Regions from separate parts of the Streptomyces sp. NBC_00490 genome, predicted to be linked through region 4. Evidence: riboswitches for the same ligand, from Rfam matches in the RefSeq annotation. Region 4 holds a riboswitch; each other region holds the start of a gene.
What was found. A riboswitch is a leader RNA that binds a small molecule or an ion and turns the genes downstream of it on or off. The one in region 4 is predicted to bind cyclic di-AMP.

Region 1: linked by a shared signal. The riboswitch ahead of OG381_RS20645 (transglycosylase family protein) and the one ahead of OG381_RS39465 (M23 family metallopeptidase) in region 4 are both predicted to bind cyclic di-AMP.
Region 2: linked by a shared signal. The riboswitch ahead of OG381_RS28435 (C40 family peptidase) and the one ahead of OG381_RS39465 (M23 family metallopeptidase) in region 4 are both predicted to bind cyclic di-AMP.
Region 3: linked by a shared signal. The riboswitch ahead of OG381_RS33925 (M23 family metallopeptidase) and the one ahead of OG381_RS39465 (M23 family metallopeptidase) in region 4 are both predicted to bind cyclic di-AMP.

The regions. Positions count from the first base shown of each region.
Region 1 is NZ_CP107869.1:4,591,241-4,595,941, reverse strand. Features, by position in the region: gene OG381_RS20655 (recombinase family protein) at 1-401, shown strand, start outside; gene OG381_RS20650 (transglycosylase family protein) at 527-1,450, shown strand; cyclic di-AMP (ydaO/yuaA leader) riboswitch at 1,655-1,822, shown strand; gene OG381_RS20645 (transglycosylase family protein) at 1,826-2,512, shown strand; gene eno (phosphopyruvate hydratase) at 2,886-4,166, shown strand; gene OG381_RS20635 (FtsB family cell division protein) at 4,268-4,701, shown strand, end outside.
Region 2 is NZ_CP107869.1:6,214,387-6,219,087, forward strand. Features, by position in the region: gene OG381_RS28425 (tellurite resistance/C4-dicarboxylate transporter family protein) at 1-382, opposite strand, end outside; gene OG381_RS28430 (hypothetical protein) at 642-1,238, shown strand; gene OG381_RS28435 (C40 family peptidase) at 1,259-2,422, opposite strand; cyclic di-AMP (ydaO/yuaA leader) riboswitch at 2,431-2,598, opposite strand; gene pcrA (DNA helicase PcrA) at 2,904-4,701, shown strand, end outside.
Region 3 is NZ_CP107869.1:7,413,755-7,418,455, forward strand. Features, by position in the region: gene OG381_RS33915 (M16 family metallopeptidase) at 1-177, shown strand, start outside; gene OG381_RS33920 (M16 family metallopeptidase) at 174-1,562, shown strand; cyclic di-AMP (ydaO/yuaA leader) riboswitch at 1,754-1,922, shown strand; gene OG381_RS33925 (M23 family metallopeptidase) at 1,936-2,712, shown strand; gene OG381_RS33930 (GntR family transcriptional regulator) at 2,900-3,595, shown strand; gene OG381_RS33935 (HPr family phosphocarrier protein) at 3,733-4,014, opposite strand; gene OG381_RS33940 (bifunctional acetate--CoA ligase family protein/GNAT family N-acetyltransferase) at 4,211-4,701, shown strand, end outside.
Region 4 is NZ_CP107869.1:8,670,193-8,674,893, reverse strand. Features, by position in the region: gene OG381_RS39470 (exo-rhamnogalacturonan lyase family protein) at 1-527, opposite strand, end outside; gene OG381_RS39465 (M23 family metallopeptidase) at 728-1,681, opposite strand; cyclic di-AMP (ydaO/yuaA leader) riboswitch at 1,686-1,843, opposite strand; gene OG381_RS39460 (alpha-galactosidase) at 2,160-4,241, opposite strand; gene OG381_RS39455 (tyrosine-protein phosphatase) at 4,412-4,701, shown strand, end outside.

The sequences.
Region 1 (4,701 bases), 4.1 Mb from region 4:
GCAAGGTGACGGAGTGGCATGAGAGGACCGGGACGCCCGTCCCTGCCGAAGTGCCGGAGCACGCCTGGCCCGCCGTCGAGGAACTGATGACGGACTACTTCCGGCGTCGCCAGTTCGCGCGCGGCGCGGTGGATGTCCGAACCCAGGTGAACGGGATTCTGCACCGACTCCGTACGGGCTGCCTCTGGGACGAGCTTCCCGCGCGCTTCGGCCCGTGGGCGCTTGCCAAGGACCGACAGAACACCTGGTTCAAGAAGGGCTTCTGGCCCGTCCTCATGAGCCACTTGAACTGCCGGGGGCAGAGTTCACCGGTTCGGCGTGAGTCCCTCGTCCCATCGCTGCATGTCACAGCGGGAGTTGTACTGGAACCGGCCAAACATGACCCGCGCTCAACTCTGTGATCTTCACGTGATCTGCGCGGCATTAACTTGTGACAAGTGATCGACTGCCGATACGTTCACGCATCAGCGCGGCGACTGTCTCCACCCGCCGCGCGGGTCATTGTTGTCTCGCGAAAGGCCTCCGCATGCTCACCGGGAACGGTCGTCACCGTCGCCCCCGCCAGGCTCCGGCACTGCTCGTCGCGGCCGGAGTGACCGGCTCCGCCATCGCGATCCCGCTTCTGGGCGCCAGCGGCGCGAGCGCGGCGGAGGGGAGCACCTGGGACCAGGTCGCCAAGTGCGAGACCGACGGTTCCTGGAGTGCGAACGAGGGTGACGGCTATTACGGCGGGCTCAAGCTGTCCCAGGAGAACTGGGAGAAGTACGGCGGCCTCGACTACGCCACGAGTCCCGACCTCGCCAGCCGCAACCAGCAGATAGCCGTCGCCGAGAAGGTCCTCGCGGACCAGGGTGTCGGCGTCTGGGGCACCTGCGGTCTGCTGAACGGGCTGAGCAAGGACTCGGCCTCGGACGACGTCGACACCGGCGTCGCGAGCGGCACCCCGTCGGCGTCCGAAGAGTCGGGTTCATCTGAATCGTCTGATTCCTCCGCCTCGTCCGGGCTGTCCAACTCCTCCGGATCGTCCGACGCGTCGACCGGGTCCTCCGCCGACCGGAGCCCTTCGCCCTCGGCGTCCACCGAAGCGGACAAGTCCTCCAACTCGGACACCTCCGACCCTGGCGCCGAAGACTCACAGCCGTCCGACAGTCCGTCCACAGCACCGGCAAAGGGTGTCGAATCGGACAACTCATGGCAAGAAGGCGGCTCTTCGGCTCTCGTCGACACCGGCGCCCTCTCCGCCACCCAGGAGAGCACCGGCCGGCACCGTGGCGCGAGCGCCGAAGAGGGGTCCTATGTCGTCCGCGACGGCGACACTCTCGCCTCCATCGCCGACTCCCTTGACGTCGACGGCGGATGGCGCCGGCTCTACACCGAGAACAAGCAGGTCATCGGCGCCGACCCGAGCAGCATCGAGCCCGGTCAGACCCTCGTACTCGGTAGCGAATAGGGCGAAAACCCCTGGGAAATGCCGGGAGTTCACTCCACACTTCGCATCAAATGTCCGGTTTGATGAAAGTGTGGGATGAGTCTCAGAAGCCCTGATCGTCTTTGAAATTCGGCGGATTCCCTGTCTACGGTCGACACCGCTCGTCACCACGAGCCCCGGCTGCCGCAACGCCGAATCCTGCCAGCGGCCGTACGGGAACAGTCGTCGCGTCAAGCGCCGTAGGCAGGAGCGGGGGACCCAAGGTAAGTGCCGGGCCCAGCAGTTCACGCTGGACCGGCTTGGGGTGAAGCCGCGCATCGCGAGATGCGCGGCCGGGCAACTCAACCGGCCCGAACCCGACAGCTCACCTCGCAGGCGTCGGTGAGGGGATCCACCATGCTGTTTTCCGGTCAGGGCAAGCACCGTCGTCCGTCCAAGGCCACCCGCGCCGCCGCGCTCGCCGGTGTCACCGGTGTCGCCATCGCCGCCCCGCTGATGGCGGCCGGCAACGCCTCCGCCGCCACCGCCTCCGAGTGGGACGCCGTCGCCCAGTGCGAGTCGGGCGGCGACTGGTCCATCAACACCGGCAACGGCTACTACGGCGGTCTGCAGTTCTCCGCCTCCACCTGGGCCGCGTACGGCGGCACGGCGTACGCCGCGCAGGCCAACCAGGCCACCAAGGGTCAGCAGATCGAGATAGCCGAGAAGGTCCTCGCGAGCCAGGGCAAGGGTGCCTGGCCGTCCTGCGGCGTCGGCCTGTCGAGCGCGAGCTACAACGGCGGCGGCTCGTCGAGCTCCTCCGGCAGCTCCTCCAGCGACAGCGGCTCCAGCACCCGCTCCTCCGAGCAGCAGGCCTCCCGCTCCTCCGAGCGCCCGGCCGCCAAGAAGACCGTCACCACCCCGACCGGCAAGAAGGTCAAGAAGGGTGACGGCGAGTACAAGGTCGTCAAGGGCGACACCCTCAGCTCCATCGCCGCGGAGCACGACGTCAAGGGCGGCTGGCAGAAGGTGTTCAAGCTGAACAAGGACATCGTCAGCGACGCCGACTTCATCTACCCGGGTCAGCAGCTGCACCTCAAGTAGCAGCTGCCCCACGAGTAAGGGTCCGCGCCATTCGGGCAGGACTCAGCTGAACCACAGTGCCCTCACATCCGTGGTCCTCATACTGAAGGCCTCGTGAGGGTCCCCCCCCGTCCCCACGGGCTCCCCGCTCCGGTGCGTGTTCCCCCGTACGCACCGGAGCGGGGTTTTTTCTGCGCCGGTTTCCGCGCCGGTTTCCGCGCCGGTTCTGCCAGGTTTCCGAAACCGTCTTTGTTCCGTTCGGAAACAATTTACTCTCGGTTCTGTCCACGGGGCGGTCCGCACGGTGGCCGATCGCCCTGAGCCGGTTAGGCTCGTCTCGCAGAACCCACCGCGGTCCCGGCGGACCGTGTCACACCCCAAGAAGGAGATGCTCGTGCCGTCCATCGACGTCGTCGTAGCCCGGGAAATCCTGGACTCCCGAGGCAACCCCACGGTCGAGGTCGAGGTCGGCCTCGACGACGGCAGCACGGGTCGTGCCGCCGTTCCCTCCGGCGCTTCCACCGGCGCCTTCGAGGCCATCGAGCTGCGTGACGGTGACCCCAACCGCTACGGCGGCAAGGGTGTCGAGAAGGCCGTCCTCGCCGTCATCGAGCAGATCGGCCCGGAGCTCGTCGGCTACGACGCCACCGAGCAGCGCCTGATCGACCAGGCGATGTTCGACCTGGACGCCACGGACAACAAGGGCTCGCTCGGCGCCAACGCCATCCTCGGCGTCTCCCTCGCCGTCGCCCACGCCGCCTCCGAGGCCAGCGACCTCCCGCTCTTCCGCTACCTGGGCGGCCCGAACGCGCACCTGCTGCCCGTTCCGATGATGAACATCCTGAACGGCGGCTCGCACGCCGACTCCAACGTGGACATCCAGGAGTTCATGATCGCCCCGATCGGCGCGGAGTCCTTCTCCGAGGCGCTGCGCTGGGGCGCCGAGGTCTACCACACCCTCAAGAAGGTGCTGAAGACCAAGGGCCTGTCCACCGGCCTCGGCGACGAGGGCGGCTTCGCCCCGAACCTGGAGTCCAACCGCGCCGCCCTCGACCTCATCATCGAGGCCATCAAGCAGGCCGGCTACGTCCCCGGCGAGCAGATCGCGCTCGCGCTCGACGTCGCCGCGTCCGAGTTCTACAAGGACGGCAAGTACGAGTTCGAGGGCAAGTCCCGCTCGGCCGCCGAGATGACCGAGTACTACGAGGAGCTCGTCTCCGCGTACCCGCTCGTCTCCATCGAGGACCCGCTGTACGAGGACGACTGGGCCGGCTGGAACACCATCACCGCGAAGATCGGTGACAAGGTCCAGATCGTCGGCGACGACCTGTTCGTCACCAACCCCGAGCGCCTGGCCCGCGGCATCGAGGAGGGCTCGGCCAACGCCCTGCTCGTCAAGGTGAACCAGATCGGCTCGCTGACCGAGACCCTGGACGCCGTCGAGATGGCCCAGCGCAACGGCTTCAAGTGCATGATGTCCCACCGCTCCGGCGAGACCGAGGACGTCACCATCGCCGACCTCGCCGTCGCGGTGAACTGCGGTCAGATCAAGACCGGCGCCCCGGCCCGCTCGGACCGCGTCGCCAAGTACAACCAGCTGCTGCGCATCGAGGAGATCCTCGACGACGCCGCGGTGTACGCCGGCCGCTCCGCGTTCCCCCGCTTCAAGGGCTGATCTCGGCAGGGCTAAGCCTTAGCCAGTCGTACGTACGTCCCCGCACCGGTCCCGTACCGTGTGCGGGGACGTACGCGCGTGTGTGAAGGAGGGGCGGGGACATGGCCGTCAAGGACCGGGACCGGTTCTCCACCGCGACCAGGATCCGGCTGCTCGGCGAGCAGACCGCGGCCCGGGTCTACCGTTCCCAGACCAAGCGGCAGGCCCGCCGCTCCCGGCTGACCGGCCGGGCGGCACTGCTCGCGCTGGTCCTGTGCTCGCTGATCGTCGCGCTCGCCTATCCGATAAGGCAGTACGTCTCCCAGCGCGCCGAGATCGCGGACCTCCAGCGGCAGCAGGAACAGGCCCGGCAGCGGGTCGAGCAGCTGCGCGACCAGAAGGCACGCTGGCAGGACGACGCGTACGCCGAGCAGCGGATCCGCGAGCGGCTCCACTACGTGATGCCGGGGGAGACGGGGTTCATCGTCGTCGACCCGGGCTCGGCGCGGCAGTCGCGGGCCGACCTGGGTGCGGCCGACCGCCCCTGGTACTCCAA
Region 2 (4,701 bases), 2.5 Mb from region 4:
TCACGACCAGCGCGATCAGCACCGGCCACAACAGCGCCGCGAGCGCGAGCAGCGCCTCGGCGAGCTGCTGCCGGCCGAGCGCGGAGACACGGGTGCCGAGCACGGCCGTAGCCGCTACGGCGGTGAGCGCGCCCGGCGTCTCGGCCTGCGCCACCCACCCCGCCCGGTCCCGCAGCAGCCGTACGGCGAAGTCGGCGGCCAAGGCGGCCCACGCGACGGCGGCCGGCGCGAGGGCGATCCGCGACAGGGTCTCGTACCCCGCCAGATGCAGTCCCACGGACACGATGCCGGTCGCCATCACGGCAGCCCCGGCGGCGGGCGGCCGTCGGTCCCACCAGGCGCGGAGGGCGGAGCGAGGGGAGCGGGGGGAGGCGCCGGACATGGGGCGATGCTAAGGAGCGCGGCCCGGCTCGGGGGCGGGGCGCGCGAGCGGGCGCGGGCAAATACGCGCGGGCGCAGGCACGGGAGGGGGCGCGGCTCGGTGGGGAGGTGTCGGGAGTGAATGGCAGATGCGTCCCACCCCGGATCGCACCGAAACCCTCCCACCTGGGCGTTTACCGCCCGACGCCGGGACAGATCTGCCGGTCGTCTGAGTAGCTCCGCTCATGACAACCCCCGGCGTCGGGCGGCAGACTCTGGGCATGGCTCTCAGACGATCAGTTGCCCTCGCCCTTGTGGCGGTCGCCCTCACCGCATGCGGGAGTCAAAGAGGTGGGGCGGCCGATGGAGCCGGTGCCGCGGGGGCGGCCACTCCGACCCCCTCCTATCCGCCCCCGCCGAAGTGCGCGCAGTCCACGGCGACGCCCACCGCCCTGCCTTCCTCCCCCTCACCCTCCGCCCCGGACGGAGGGCGGCAGGACGGGCCCGGGGACGCTCCTCCCAACTACGCCGACAACCACGCGTACCGCATGCGGGCGTCCTTGAGCGCCGAGCAGCAGGCCGGCGGGCAGGCGTCGGCCGAGCTGATCCTGGCGGAGCTGGCGAAGGTCCGGAAGGAGGGCGGATCGGGGGAGTTCGGTGTCTTCGACGACGAGCGGGTCGAGGCGGCGCTGCGGCGGGTCGGGTGCGGTGAGAAGCACGGCGTCTCCGTCGGGAACGGGTACTACGCCGTCTACACGGGCGTGGTGTGCGTCTCCGGACGGGTGACGAAGGACGAGCTGACCGGCGAGGTGCACGGCGTCTACGCCGAGCCCCAGCCCGGCGAGGGGCCCTGCGTCGAGAACCGGGGCGGTCACTGACGCCAGGGCCCTGCCGCGGATCAGGCCGGACGTACGACGCTGTGGATCGCCGACTCGCCGTCGTAGTAGATGGACTCCTCGCGCACGTACGCCCCCGGCTTCGGCGCGTGGATCATCTTGCCGTTGCCGATGTAGAGGCCGACGTGGGTGACGTCGTCGTAGAAGAAGACGAGGTCGCCGGGCCGGGCGCCCGCGAGGGTGACCGTGGTGCCGGCGTTCACCTGGTCGTAGGTGGTGCGGGGGAGGGAGATGCCGGCGGCGTTCCAGGCGGCCTGCGTGAGGCCGGAGCAGTCGTAGGAGTCGGGGCCGGTGGCGCCCCAGACGTACGGCTTGCCGACCTGCGAGCGGGCGAAGGCGAGGGCCTTCTCGGCCTTCGTGGCGTACGAGGAGTCCGAGACCTCCGAGGCTTCCGAGGTGGACGACGAGCTGCCCGCCGACTCCTCGGCCGCGGCCGCCTCCTGCGCCGCCTTCTGCTCGGCCGCCTGCTGCTTCGCCAGCTCGGCGGCCTTGCGGGCGGCCTCCTCCTGCTTCTGCTTCTCGATCGCCGCGAGGCGCGCCTTCTCCTCGGCGGTCAGCTGCGACAGCAGCTCGCGCGCGGCGGACAGCTTCCGCTGGACGGTCGCCTTGGCGGTCTTCAGATCGCCCTGCGACTCGGAGAGCGTCTCGAGGCTGTCGGTGGCCTCCTGGCGCTTCTTCAACGTCGCGGACTGCTCGGTGACGTAGTCGTCGACCGCGTCCTTCTGACGGGACGTCATACGGCCCATCAGCTGCGTCTGGTCGAAGTAGTCCTGCGGGGAGTCCGCGAGCAGGAAGGTCGCGGTGTCGGGCGCGGAGGCGCCGGTGCGGTACTGGGCCGCGGCGAAGGTGCCGAGCTCCTCGCGGGCCTCGTTGAGCTTCTGGGTGCGCTGGGCGACGTCGTCGAGGAGGGTGTCGACCTCCTTGCGCTGCTTGGAGGTCTTCTCCTTGGCCGAGTTGTACTTCTCGGTCGCCGACTCCGCCTGGCGGTAGAGGTCGTCGACCTTCTTCTCGACTTCCTCGATGCTCGGCTTGTCATCGGTCGAGGGCGCGGCGGTGGCCGTCTGGGAGAGCAGGGCCACGGAGGTGAGGGCGGCCGTGGCGAGAGCGGGGGTGCGTATGCCGGCTACGCGCGTACCCGGGGGAGGCGGCTTGCGGTGCGACGCCAAGGTCGGCGACTCCTTCCATGCTCCGCCTACCGAGTTAGCTGTCGGGTTCGGGCGGGTGGTTCGGAAGGGTTGCCCTACGGCCCTTCCCGGGAAGGGAGTCGGCCGATTCACCCCAAGTTCGGTGGGTCCCCGGTTCCGGGTGCGCGGCGGCGGTCCGGATTCGGCGGAGGCCGCGCGGCCCGGCGACGTTCGCCGGTGGGGGTCGTACGGCCTTCCGGAACGGTAGCCAACGGGTGTGGCCCCTGTGAAGGTTGATGTCCGATAGGCCCGATACATTTTCGTGACCTTGGATCAGGGCGTTGCTCGCGTTGGTGCATACGGAGTGATCTGCGCCGACTTGTGCGCATTGTGGGCGCAAGGTAAACATCTCCGCCCGTTCCGTCGCGAAGCGTGGCGGGACGGTGATGGAGGGTGACGGGACCGGCCCATGTTCTCGGGGCGGCGGCGGGGTGTCAGTGGGGAGCCCTAGACTCGGAGAGCGATGAGCAGCCTCTTTGACGACAGCTTCCTGGCGGACCTCCAGGCCCCTAAGGGCCGCGAGGAAGAGCCCCCGCCACCGCCCGAGGACGAGCACGTACCGGAACCCGTTCCGGACGACCTGTTCGGCGGCAGGTTCGACGTGCCGCCGGACCGGGACGCGTACTACCGCGACGGTGCCCCGCGCCCCGTCCTGGACGCGGCCGCGCTCATCGAGGGTCTCAACGAGAACCAGCGCGCGGCCGTCGTCCACTCCGACACCCCGCTGCTCATCGTGGCCGGCGCCGGCTCCGGCAAGACGCGGGTGCTCACCCACCGCATCGCCTACCTGCTGGCCGAGCGGAATGTCCACCCGGGCCAGATCCTCGCGATCACCTTCACCAACAAGGCCGCGGGCGAGATGAAGGAGCGCGTCGAGCAGCTCGTCGGCCCGCGCGCGAACGCGATGTGGGTGATGACGTTCCACAGCGCGTGCGTGCGGATCCTGCGGAGGGAATCCAAGAGGCTCGGCTTCACGTCGTCGTTCTCGATCTACGACGCGGCCGACTCCAAGCGTCTGATGGCCCTGGTCTGCCGAGACCTCGACCTCGACCCCAAGCGCTTCCCGCCCAAGTCCTTCAGCGCCAAGATCAGCAACCTCAAGAACGAGCTGATCGACGAGGAGGACTTCGCCGCCCAGGCCACCGACGGCTTCGAGAAGACCCTCGCCCAGGCCTACACCATGTACCAGGCGCGGCTGCGGGAGGCCAACGCGCTCGACTTCGACGACCTGATCATGACCACGGTCAATCTGCTGCGCGCCTTCCCGGACGTCGCCGAGCACTACCACCGCCGCTTCCGGCATGTCCTCGTCGACGAGTACCAGGACACCAACCACGCCCAGTACACGCTGGTCCGCGAGCTCGTGGGGACGAGCGAGCACCCCGTCGACGTCCCCCCGGCCGAGTTCGACATCCCGCCCGCCGAACTGTGTGTCGTGGGCGACGCCGACCAGTCGATCTACGCCTTCCGCGGCGCGACGATCCGCAACATCCTCCAGTTCGAGGAGGACTACCCGAACGCGACGACGATCCTGCTGGAGCAGAACTACCGCTCCACACAGACGATCCTGTCCGCAGCCAACGCGGTCATCGAGCGCAACGAGTCCCGCCGCCCCAAGAACCTGTGGACCAACGCGGGCGCGGGCGCGCGCATCACCGGCTATGTCGCCGACACCGAGCACGACGAGGCGCAGTTCGTCGCCGAGGAGATAGACCGACTGACGGACTCGGGCGACGCGAAGGCCGGCGATGTCGCCGTCTTCTACCGGACCAACGCCCAGTCCCGTGTCTTCGAAGAGATCTTCATCCGCGTCGGCCTGCCCTACAAGGTCGTCGGCGGTGTCCGCTTCTACGAGCGCAAGGAGGTCCGGGACGTCCTGGCCTACCTGCGTGTCCTCGCCAACCCCGAGGACTCGGTGCCGCTGCGCCGCATCCTCAACGTCCCCAAGCGCGGCATCGGTGAGCGCGCCGAGGCGATGATCGACGCCCTGTCCCAGCGCGAGAAGATCAGCTTCCCCCAGGCGCTGAAGCGGGTCGACGAGGCCTACGGCATGGCCGCGCGGTCGACGAACGCCGTGAAGCGGTTCAACGTGCTGATGGAGGAGCTCCGTACGATCGTCGAGTCCGGCGCGGGCCCGGCGACCGTCCTGGAGGCGGTGCTCGAACGCACCGGCTATCTGGCCGAGTTGCAGGCCTCCACCGACCCGCAGGACGAGACCCGGATCGAGAACCTCCAGGAACTCGCCGCCGTGGCCCTGGAGT
Region 3 (4,701 bases), 1.3 Mb from region 4:
GTGAGCGCCAAGGAAGTGCAGGCGGTCGCCAAGGCCTGCCTGCGTCCCGACAACCGCGCGGTGCTCGTCTACGAGCCCGTCTCCGCGGAGACCGCCGAGGACGCGGATCCCCCGGAGGACCCCGAGGCCGAGGCCACCGTCGAGGCCGGCGACAAGAACGAGGAGGCGGCCAAGTGACCGAGCTCGCCACGATGGAGTTCCACCCCCGGCCGCAGGCGGGCGAGGCGCGGCCGTGGGCCTTCCCGGCCCCCGAGCGCGGCACGCTCGACAACGGCCTGACGGTCCTGCGCTGCCACCGCCCCGGCCAGCAGGTCGTCGCCGTCGAGGTCCTTCTCGACGCCCCGCTGGACGCCGAGCCGGCCGGCCTGGACGGCGTCGCCACGATCATGGCGCGGGCCTTCTCGGAGGGCACCGACAAGCACACCGCCGAGGAGTTCGCCGCCGAGCTGGAGCGGGCCGGCGCCACGCTCGACGCCCACGCCGACCACCCCGGCGTACGGCTGAGCCTGGAGGTCCCGGCGTCGCGTCTGCCCAAGGCGCTCGGTCTGCTGGCCGACGCCCTCAGGGCGCCCGCGTTCGCGGACAGCGAGGTCGAGCGCCTCGTCACCAACCGCCTCGACGAGATCCCGCACGAGCTGGCCAACCCCTCCCGCCGGGCCGCCAAGGAGCTCTCCAGGACCCTGTTCCCGGTGGACCTGCGCATGTCCCGCCCGCGCCAGGGCACCGAGGAGACCGTCCGGAACATCGACTCCGCGGCCGTACGCGCCTTCTACGAGAAGCACGTCCGCCCGGCCACCGGCACCGTCGTGGTCGTCGGTGACCTCACCGGCATCGACCTGGACGCGCTGCTCTCCGACACCCTCGGCTCGTGGACCGGTTCCCAGGCCGAGCCGCGTCCGGTGCCGCCGATCACCGCCGACGACACGGGCCGTGTCGTCATCGTGGACCGCCCCGGTGCCGTCCAGACGCAGCTGCTGATCGGCCGGATCGGCGCCGACCGGCACGACCGGGTGTGGGCCGCGCAGGTGCTCGGCACGTACTGCCTCGGCGGCACCCTCACCTCCCGCCTGGACCGCGTCCTGCGTGAGGAGAAGGGCTACACCTACGGCGTGCGCTCGTTCGGGCAGGTCCTCAGGTCCGCCCCCGACGGGACGGGCGCCGCGATGCTCGCCATCAGCGGCTCCGTCGACACCCCGAACACCGGTCCGGCCCTGGAGGACCTGTGGACGGTGCTGCGCACCCTCGCCGCGGAGGGGCTGACCGACGCCGAGCGGGACGTCGCCGTGCAGAACCTCGTCGGCGTGGCCCCGCTGAAGTACGAGACCGCGGCGGCCGTCGCGAGCACGCTGGCCGACCAGGTCGAGCAGCACCTGCCCGACGACTACCAGGCCACGCTGTACCGGCAGCTCGCCGCGACCGGCACCGTGGAGGCCACCGCGGCGGCCGTCAACGCCTTCCCGGTGGACCGGCTGGTGACGATCCTGGTCGGCGACGCGTCGGCCATCAAGGCGCCCGTGGAGGCCCTCGGGATCGGTGAAGTGAGCGTCGTGTCCGCGGAGTAGCGGCACGCGCGTGAAGGGGCCCTGGTGACTGACGCGTCACCAGGGCCCCTTAATGTCCGAATTAGGGGAGAGGTTGCCTGTCTGCCCTGTGGCATGCGCTACAAAACCCCTGATCCGTTTGGGGATTGAAAGTCGTCCCGCTTAGCGTCATCCGGGCTGTTCGTCAGGCAGTGCGCCGCGCCCGCGGCACCGGACAGCCATCGCCGAGTCCCCGTACGGCGCGAGCCAGGGGAGCCGGGGACCCACATTCATGTAGTCCCTGGGGTGAATCGGACGCCCGCGCGCGCAGCGAGGGGGTCCGTAGGAGACCTTCCTGCTCCGAACCCGTCAGCTAACCCGGTAGGCGAGAAGGAAGGAAAGGACCAGCCACCACATGGCGTTCACGCGCGCCACCGGGAAGCACCGTCGTCCCAGCAGGATGAAGCGCACCACCGCCCACGTGGCGGGGGTCGCGGCCCTCACCACCACCGGCGTCATCGGCACCCTCGCTGCCCCGGCCCTCGCAGCGGAGCCCGCGGCCGAGCAGACCGGCCTCACCCCGGTCGTCACCATCGGCGACTCGGTCGCCGCCCAGATCGACGCCCAGGCCGAGGCCCAGCAGCAGGCGGCCATCGAGGCCGCCGAGCAGAAGGCCCGCCAGAAGGCCGAGGAGGCGGCGCTCAAGAAGGCCGCCGCCAAGGCCGAGAAGGAGCGCGAGGCCAAGGAGCGCGTCGCCCGCGCCGCCGCCGAGCGCAAGCGCCTCAACAGCTATGTCGCCCCGATATCCGGCTCGTACATCTCCACCGGCTACAAGGCCGGCGGCGGCGTCTGGTCCTCCGGCAGCCACACCGGCGTCGACTTCCACGCCGCCACCGGCACCTCCGTCCACGCGGTCGGCTCCGGCACGGTCGTCGAGGCCGGCTGGGGCGGGTCGTACGGCAACAACGTCGTGATCAAGATGAACGACGGCACGTACACCCAGTACGGGCACCTGTCGTCCATCGGTGTCTCGGTGGGCCAGACGGTCACCCCGGGCCAGCAGATCGGCCTCTCCGGCGCGACCGGCAACGTCACCGGGCCGCACCTGCACTTCGAGGCCCGCACGACCGCGGAGTACGGCTCGGACATCGACCCGGTCTCCTACCTGCGTTCGCATGGCGTGAACGTCTGACGACGGACCGCGAGATCTTCTGAAACCCCGGCTCACCGAGCCGGGGTTTTGCCGTTTCTGTCGCCCTGTTGTCCAAAAAATATCCATGGATTCCGGCCCGCCATCGGAAATTCCCGCTCTTTGCAATAGAGTCACTGAACACACGTCAATCATCGACGTTTCACGGGGATTAAGGCGGAGGTCGGTCATGCGTATTCCGGCGCACTCGGTATGCACCGCGATCAGGGACGACATCGTCGCCGGTGTCTACGAGCGCGGCAGCCGCCTCACCGAGGAACTCCTCGCCCGTCGCTACGGGGTCTCCCGTGTTCCCGTCCGGGAGGCGCTGCGCACCCTGGAGGCCGAGGGCTTCGTGGTGACGCGGCGCCACGCGGGCGCGTGCGTGGCCGAACCGACCGAGCAGGAGGCCGCCGACCTGCTGGAGATGCGGATGCTCCTGGAGCCCCTGGGCGCCTCCCGGGCCGCCCAGCGGCGCACCGAGGCGCACCTGAAGGTCCTGCGCGGTCTGGTGAGGCTGGGTCAGGAGCGGGCCAGGCGGGGCAACAGCGATGACCTGCGGTCCCTGGGCGGCTGGTTCCACGAGACGCTCGCCCAGGCCTCCGGCAGCCCCGCGCTGACCTCGATGCTGACCCAGCTGCGGCACAAGATCTCCTGGATGTACGCCGTGGACGCCCCGGTCAGCCCCGTCGAGTCCTGGGCGGAGCACGGCGCCATCGTCGACGCCGTGGCGCGCGGCGACGGGGAGCGCGCGCGGGCGGTCACCGCTCTGCACACCGAGCGCTCGACCGCCGCGCACCGGCTCCGATTCAACGGCGCGGGAGATCGGCCGGAGCGTGTGAGGAACTCGCAACATCCCGTAAACATGCCGAGCCTGCGGCATTAACACAAGAGCCGTATACAAAGAGGCAGTAATTCGCGGGGGACTATTTCCGCTGCCTGTGAACGGGAAATGCAAAGGGCTCGCCCGATAAATTCGGACGAGCCCTTCTGTGGTGCCGTGAATCAGTCGGCCCCGGTAAATCAGACGGTCTCGGGAAGCTCCTCGAGACCCTCGGAGACCAGCTTCGCCAGCCGGTCGAGGGCGGCGTCCGCGCCCTCGGCGTCGGAGGCGAGGACGATCTCCTCGCCGCCCTGGGCGCCGAGGCCCAGAACCGCCAGCATGGAGGCCGCGTTGACGGGGTTGCCGTCGGCCTTGGCGATCGTCACGGGGATACCGGAGGCCGTGGTGGCCCGGACGAAGATGGAAGCGGGGCGGGCGTGGAGACCCTCGGCCCAGCCGACGTTGACGCGGCGCTCAGCCATGTGATGCTGCCCTTCGGTGTTCAGGGTTGTCTAGACCAGTTTCCCACAACGTGAAGCTTCTCCGGAGCGGAGCTGCTCCCGTCCGGGGTGAGTCGCCGGACCGCGGCCTCGGTCCGGCTTCCGTCCTTGCGATCCTCTTGCGTTCTCCACAGACTGCCTCGCGCCGTTGTCGTACGCGAGCCGTAATCTGGGGCCCATGCAGACCTCGCCGGACCGGCACGAGTACCCCGCGCACTGGGAGGCCGACGTGGTGCTGCGCGACGGCGGCACCGCGCGCATCCGCCCCATCACCGTCGATGACGCCGAGCGCCTGGTCAGCTTCTACGAGCAGGTGTCGGACGAGTCGAAGTACTACCGCTTCTTCGCGCCCTACCCTCGCCTGTCCGCCAAGGACGTCCACCGCTTCACGCACCACGACTTTGTGGACCGGGTGGGACTCGCCGCCACGGTCGGCGGTGAGTTCATCGCCACCGTACGCTACGACCGCATCGGCACCGACGGAATGCCCGCGTCCGCACCGGCCGACGAGGCCGAGGTCGCCTTCCTCGTGCAGGACGCCCACCAGGGCCGGGGCGTCGCCTCCGCCCTCCTCGAACACATCGGGGCCGTCGCCCGCGAGCGCGGCATCCGCCGCTTCGCCGCCGAGGTGCTGCCCGCCAACAACAAGATGATCAAGGTGTTCAGGGA
Region 4 (4,701 bases):
CGCAGGGCGACCAGCTTCCCGTCCCGCGCGATCTCGGCCGCACCGCGCCGCACGCTGCGCACGACGGTGTCGGAGCCCTTGGTGCCGAACACGGCCGTGATGACACCGGTCGACACCTCGACCCGGCCGCCGGACCGGGTGACGGTGACCTTCCGCTCGGGGGCCGCCGGGCTGCCCGCCGCGAGCTTGTACGCGGAGGCCTTCGGGGCGCCGGGCGCGATCGCGTGCGCGGTCCACTTCACCGAGCCGTCGGGCCAGTGGCCGGTGACCCAGCTCTGGAGGGGAACGTCGTCGCCGGCGGCGGTCGTCAGCCGGAACCGCTGCTCCGGCCGGTACGCCCCGCGGGCCCATGGCACGCCCCAGGTGGTGCCGGCGTGGGCGTCGGGCGTCGCGCCCTCCAGCCAGTGGAGTTCGGTGTCGTCCGCGTCGGCCGCTGCGGCGGTACGGGACTGGGCCCAGGAGAACTGGGCCGCGGCGGCCGCGGCTGCGGCGCCCTTGATGACGGTGCGTCGGTCGACGCCGGGCACGGGGACCTCCGGAAGATGCGGATAGAAAGCGCTTGCATCGCTACGGAGATCACTGTGTCCCCACCCTCCCCTCACTGTCGACGCTTTGGACAGCCGTGCCACAAGAACGCAATAAAGTGATCATGAACCCGCAAGAACGAACACCGAAGGCCGGACCCGGGGATCGGGATCCGGCCTTCGGTGGCACAGGGGGGTGGGCGTCAGCTGACGGAGACGCCCTTCGCGCGGAGGTAGGCGAGCGGGTCCACGTCCGAGCCGTAGTCCGGCGTGGTGCGGATCTCGAAGTGGAGGTGCGGGCCGGTCACGTTGCCGGTCGCACCGGAGAGGCCGACCTGCTGACCCTCGGCGACGGTCTGGCCGGACGACACCGAGAGCGAGGAGAGGTGGGCGTACTGGGCGTAGTAGCCGTCGGCGAGCCTGATGACGACCTGGTTGCCGTACGCGCCGCCCCAGCCGGCGGAGACGACCGTGCCCGCGCCCACGGCCTTGAGCGAGGTGCCGGTCGGGACGACGAAGTCGACGCCCGTGTGGTAGCCGCTGGACCACATGCTGCCGGACATCCGGTACGGAGTACCGACGGTGGCGCCGGCCACGGGGAGGGTGAAGCCGCTGGCGCTGCTGGTGCTGGTCGTCTCGCTGCTCTGCGTCGCCGCCGTCGTGTTCGACGAGGAGGACTTGGAGGATTCCGCGGAGCTGGAGGACGAAGAGGACTTCCGCGTCTCGGCCGACTTCTGCGCGGACTTCTCCGTGCTCGCCGCGGCCTTCTTGCCGAGGGTGAGCTTCAGACCGGGGTGGATCAGCGACGGGTCGGAACCGACGGCCTCGCGGTTGTCGGAGTAGAGCTTCTTCCAGCCACCGCTGACGTTCTGCTCGTCGGCGATCTTCGAGAGGTAGTCACCGGACCGCACCGAATAGGTGCGCGCGGTCGCGGTGTTCGCGGCGCTCTTGTCCGCGGTCTTCTTCTCGGTGGCCGTCTTCCCGGCGACCGGAAGGGACTGGACGGCCTTCTCCGGAACGGACTGCGGGGTGGCCGCGTGGGCACCTGCGGCACCCATCAGCGGGAGGGCGAGTGCGGCGCCACCGGTGCCGGCGACGGCGATCGAACGGGTGAGGCGCTGGGCCTTCGGACGGCGGTGCTTACCCTTCGCGGGCATGACGAATTCCTCTCCGGCGCCTGCGAGGTGAGCTGTCGGGTTCGGGCTGGAGATGCCCGGCCGCACCGAGGTGCGACTTAACCCCTAGCCGTTCCGGAGACCGGAACAGGCGGTTGTACCTGTGGGTCCCCCGCTCCTGCCGTTCACGGGTGAGTTGTGCGGTCCCCGGGCGGCGGCAGGATTGGGCGTCCGTCCGGATTGATGGCGAACGTAAGCGAGCAAGACGCAAAGGGACAAGTGAGAGGTTCCCGGTGCATGCGTTCCTCTTGATCCGCTGTGAGAATTAACGGTCACCCTGCGTGAATTGCGCACGCCTCCCGCCATGCAAAACCCCTGAAAAAGAACGGGAATTACGTGGACATGACGGGCGACGCACGGTCACGGGTATGACGCTCCTCACGTGGCACATTCACAGCTTCCCTTATTCCAGAGCGAGTTGGAATGAAGGATGAGGAAGGCGCCAATTCGGACAGACAGCTCAGATGCGACGCAGCCGGAGAACTGCCGCATCAAGGTCGCCGCGCAATCCGACGCGAAGTCCGTGATGCAGCAATACGGCACCCCTGTGGACTTCGCCCGTTTCGAGGCATTCGTACGACGCTGTCGGGTCGAGCCCGCGCAACCGCAGCGCCGGTACGGGCTCGCCGTAGCTCTGCGCCTGGAGCCAGGCGAGCACGACGGCCTCGTCCCCGAGGACGTACTGGACGGCACTGAGCCCGCCCCGCGGCGGTCGCAGCCGGTGGAGGTCACCGCGCTGCACCACGGGCCGGATCTCCTTGTAGAGCTCCACCCACTCACCGGCCTCGGCGAGCTCCTCCTCGCTCCACCGCGTGAGGTCGCCGCCGACGCCCAGCACCCCGGCCATGGCGCTGACGAACCGGAAACGCAGCGAGCTGACCCGGCCGTTGAGCATGGCGTTCGGGCTGTCGGTGACCCAGGCGGCCATCACGCGCGCGGGGTGGATCTGGCCGAAACCGTGCTGGATGGCGAGCCGGTCGAGCGGGTCGGTGTTGTCGGAGGTCCACACCTGGTCCGTGCGGCCCATGACACCGAGGTCGATACGGCCGCCCCCGCCCGAGCAGGACTCGAAGGCGACGCCCGGATGGGCGGCCCGCAGCCGGTCCAGCAAGGCGTAGTAGGCGCGCACATGGTCGATCCAGAGCCGCTGCGGATAGGCCTCTCCCGGCCAGCCGGCGTCGGTGAAGCTGCGGTTGAAGTCCCACTTCACGTAGTCGATCGGGGCGCTGCCCAGAAGGGCGTCGAGATGCCCCCAGAGGTACTCCTGGACGTCCTCACGCGCGAGGTTCAGCACGAGCTGATTGCGGAACTCCGTCCGCTTTCGTCCTGCTTGGTGCTGAACCCAGTCCGGGTGCGCCCGGTACAGCTCGCTGTCCGGATTGACCATCTCGGGCTCGACCCAGATGCCGAACTGCATGCCGAGCGCGTGCACGTGGTCGGCGAGGGGCTTCAGGCCGCCCGGGAAACGGTCGCGGTTGGGCGTCCAGTCGCCGAGGCCGGCGCGGTCGCTGGTGCGGGTGCCGAACCAGCCGTCGTCGACCACGAACAGCTCGACGCCGATCGCCGCGGCCCGCCGGGCGAGGGTGCCCTGCTGCTCCTCGGAGATGTCGAACTCGGTGGCCTCCCAGGAGTTGAACAGCACCGGCCGGTCCCGGTCGGCGTCCGGGATGACGTACGCACGCTGGTACGCGTGCCACGCCCGGCTCGCCCCGCCGAAGCCGCCGTCGCTCCACAGACCGGCGAAGACGGGCGTCGTGAAGGACTCCCCCGCCGCCAGCCGCAGCAGGCCCGACTCGTCGTGTCCGACGCCGCCGGTGATCTGCACGCGCGCGTCGGAGAGCTGGGCCACGGCGATGCGCCAGGAGCCCGACCAGCCGAGGGCGCAGCCGTAGACCTCGCCGCGCTCCTCGGTGGCGTCCGTGTCCAGCGCCACCCATGGCAGGTACTGGTGCCCGGTGTGCCCGCGGCGGCTGCCGATGATCTTCTCGCCGTAGGTGAGCGGGGCGCTGGTCAGCCGGGACTCGGCGGCCCAGCGGCCGTGCAGATGGGACAGCCGCCACTCCTCGCGGTCGGGCAGGGTCCAGGTGGCGGAGTCGGCGCGCAGGAGCTCCACGGTCTCGGGTCCCTGGTTGTTGTCCAGGGTCACCCAGCGCTCCACCACGTCGCCGCGCATCCGGTAGTGCAGCGTGATCGCCAGCCCGCCGTCACGGAACCGGAGCCGCAGCTCTTCGCCGTCGCCGGAGGTCTCGTGGGACTCGAAGGTCCACTCGGTGCCGCGCCGCTCGTCGGTGCGTACCGACAGCGCGGGCCGCACGAAGCGGGGGCCGCCCTCGACGGGGTACTCCTCGCGGCCGTCGAGCGGGGACTCGAAGCCGCGTTCGGCGGGCAGGGGGCGGGCGGCGAGTTCCTCGGCGTCGGCCAGCTCGATCCTCGGGCCCCAGTGGAGGTGCAACAGGACGTCGTCCGCGGTGAGGTGGACGGCATAACTGCTGGCAGGCCCGGAGAGAAGCCAGGTACGGCCGGTTTCGGAGATCTCCAGCATCAAATCCTCACAGATACAAACAGGTGCGCTCAAGTGCCAACATCATCAACGGCCGCGAGCCCTGGGTGCAACGCCTGTGGACAACTGATTGCCCCAGGAACCGATGTCGTATCGTCGGGGAGGTGCCCGCTGACGAGCCGTGGCGGCGGGACCGGCTGGGAGGAGCCCCCGTGACGCAGCAGATCCCGTCGACCGAGCCCGAGCTGACCGGAGTCCGCAACTTCCGGGATGTCGGCGGTCTGCCGACGGTGGACGGACGGCGGGTGCGGTACGGGGTGCTGTTCCGCAGCGGTCACCTGGCGCACGCGACCGACGAGGACGCCGCGTTCCTCTCCTCCCTGGGGCTGCACACGATCTTCGACTTCCGCAACGCGTCGGACCAGAAGCTGGAGGGCCCCGACGTCGAGCTGCCGGGCGTGCGCAATGTGAACCTCCCGCTGAGCGACCCGGCGGACGGCTC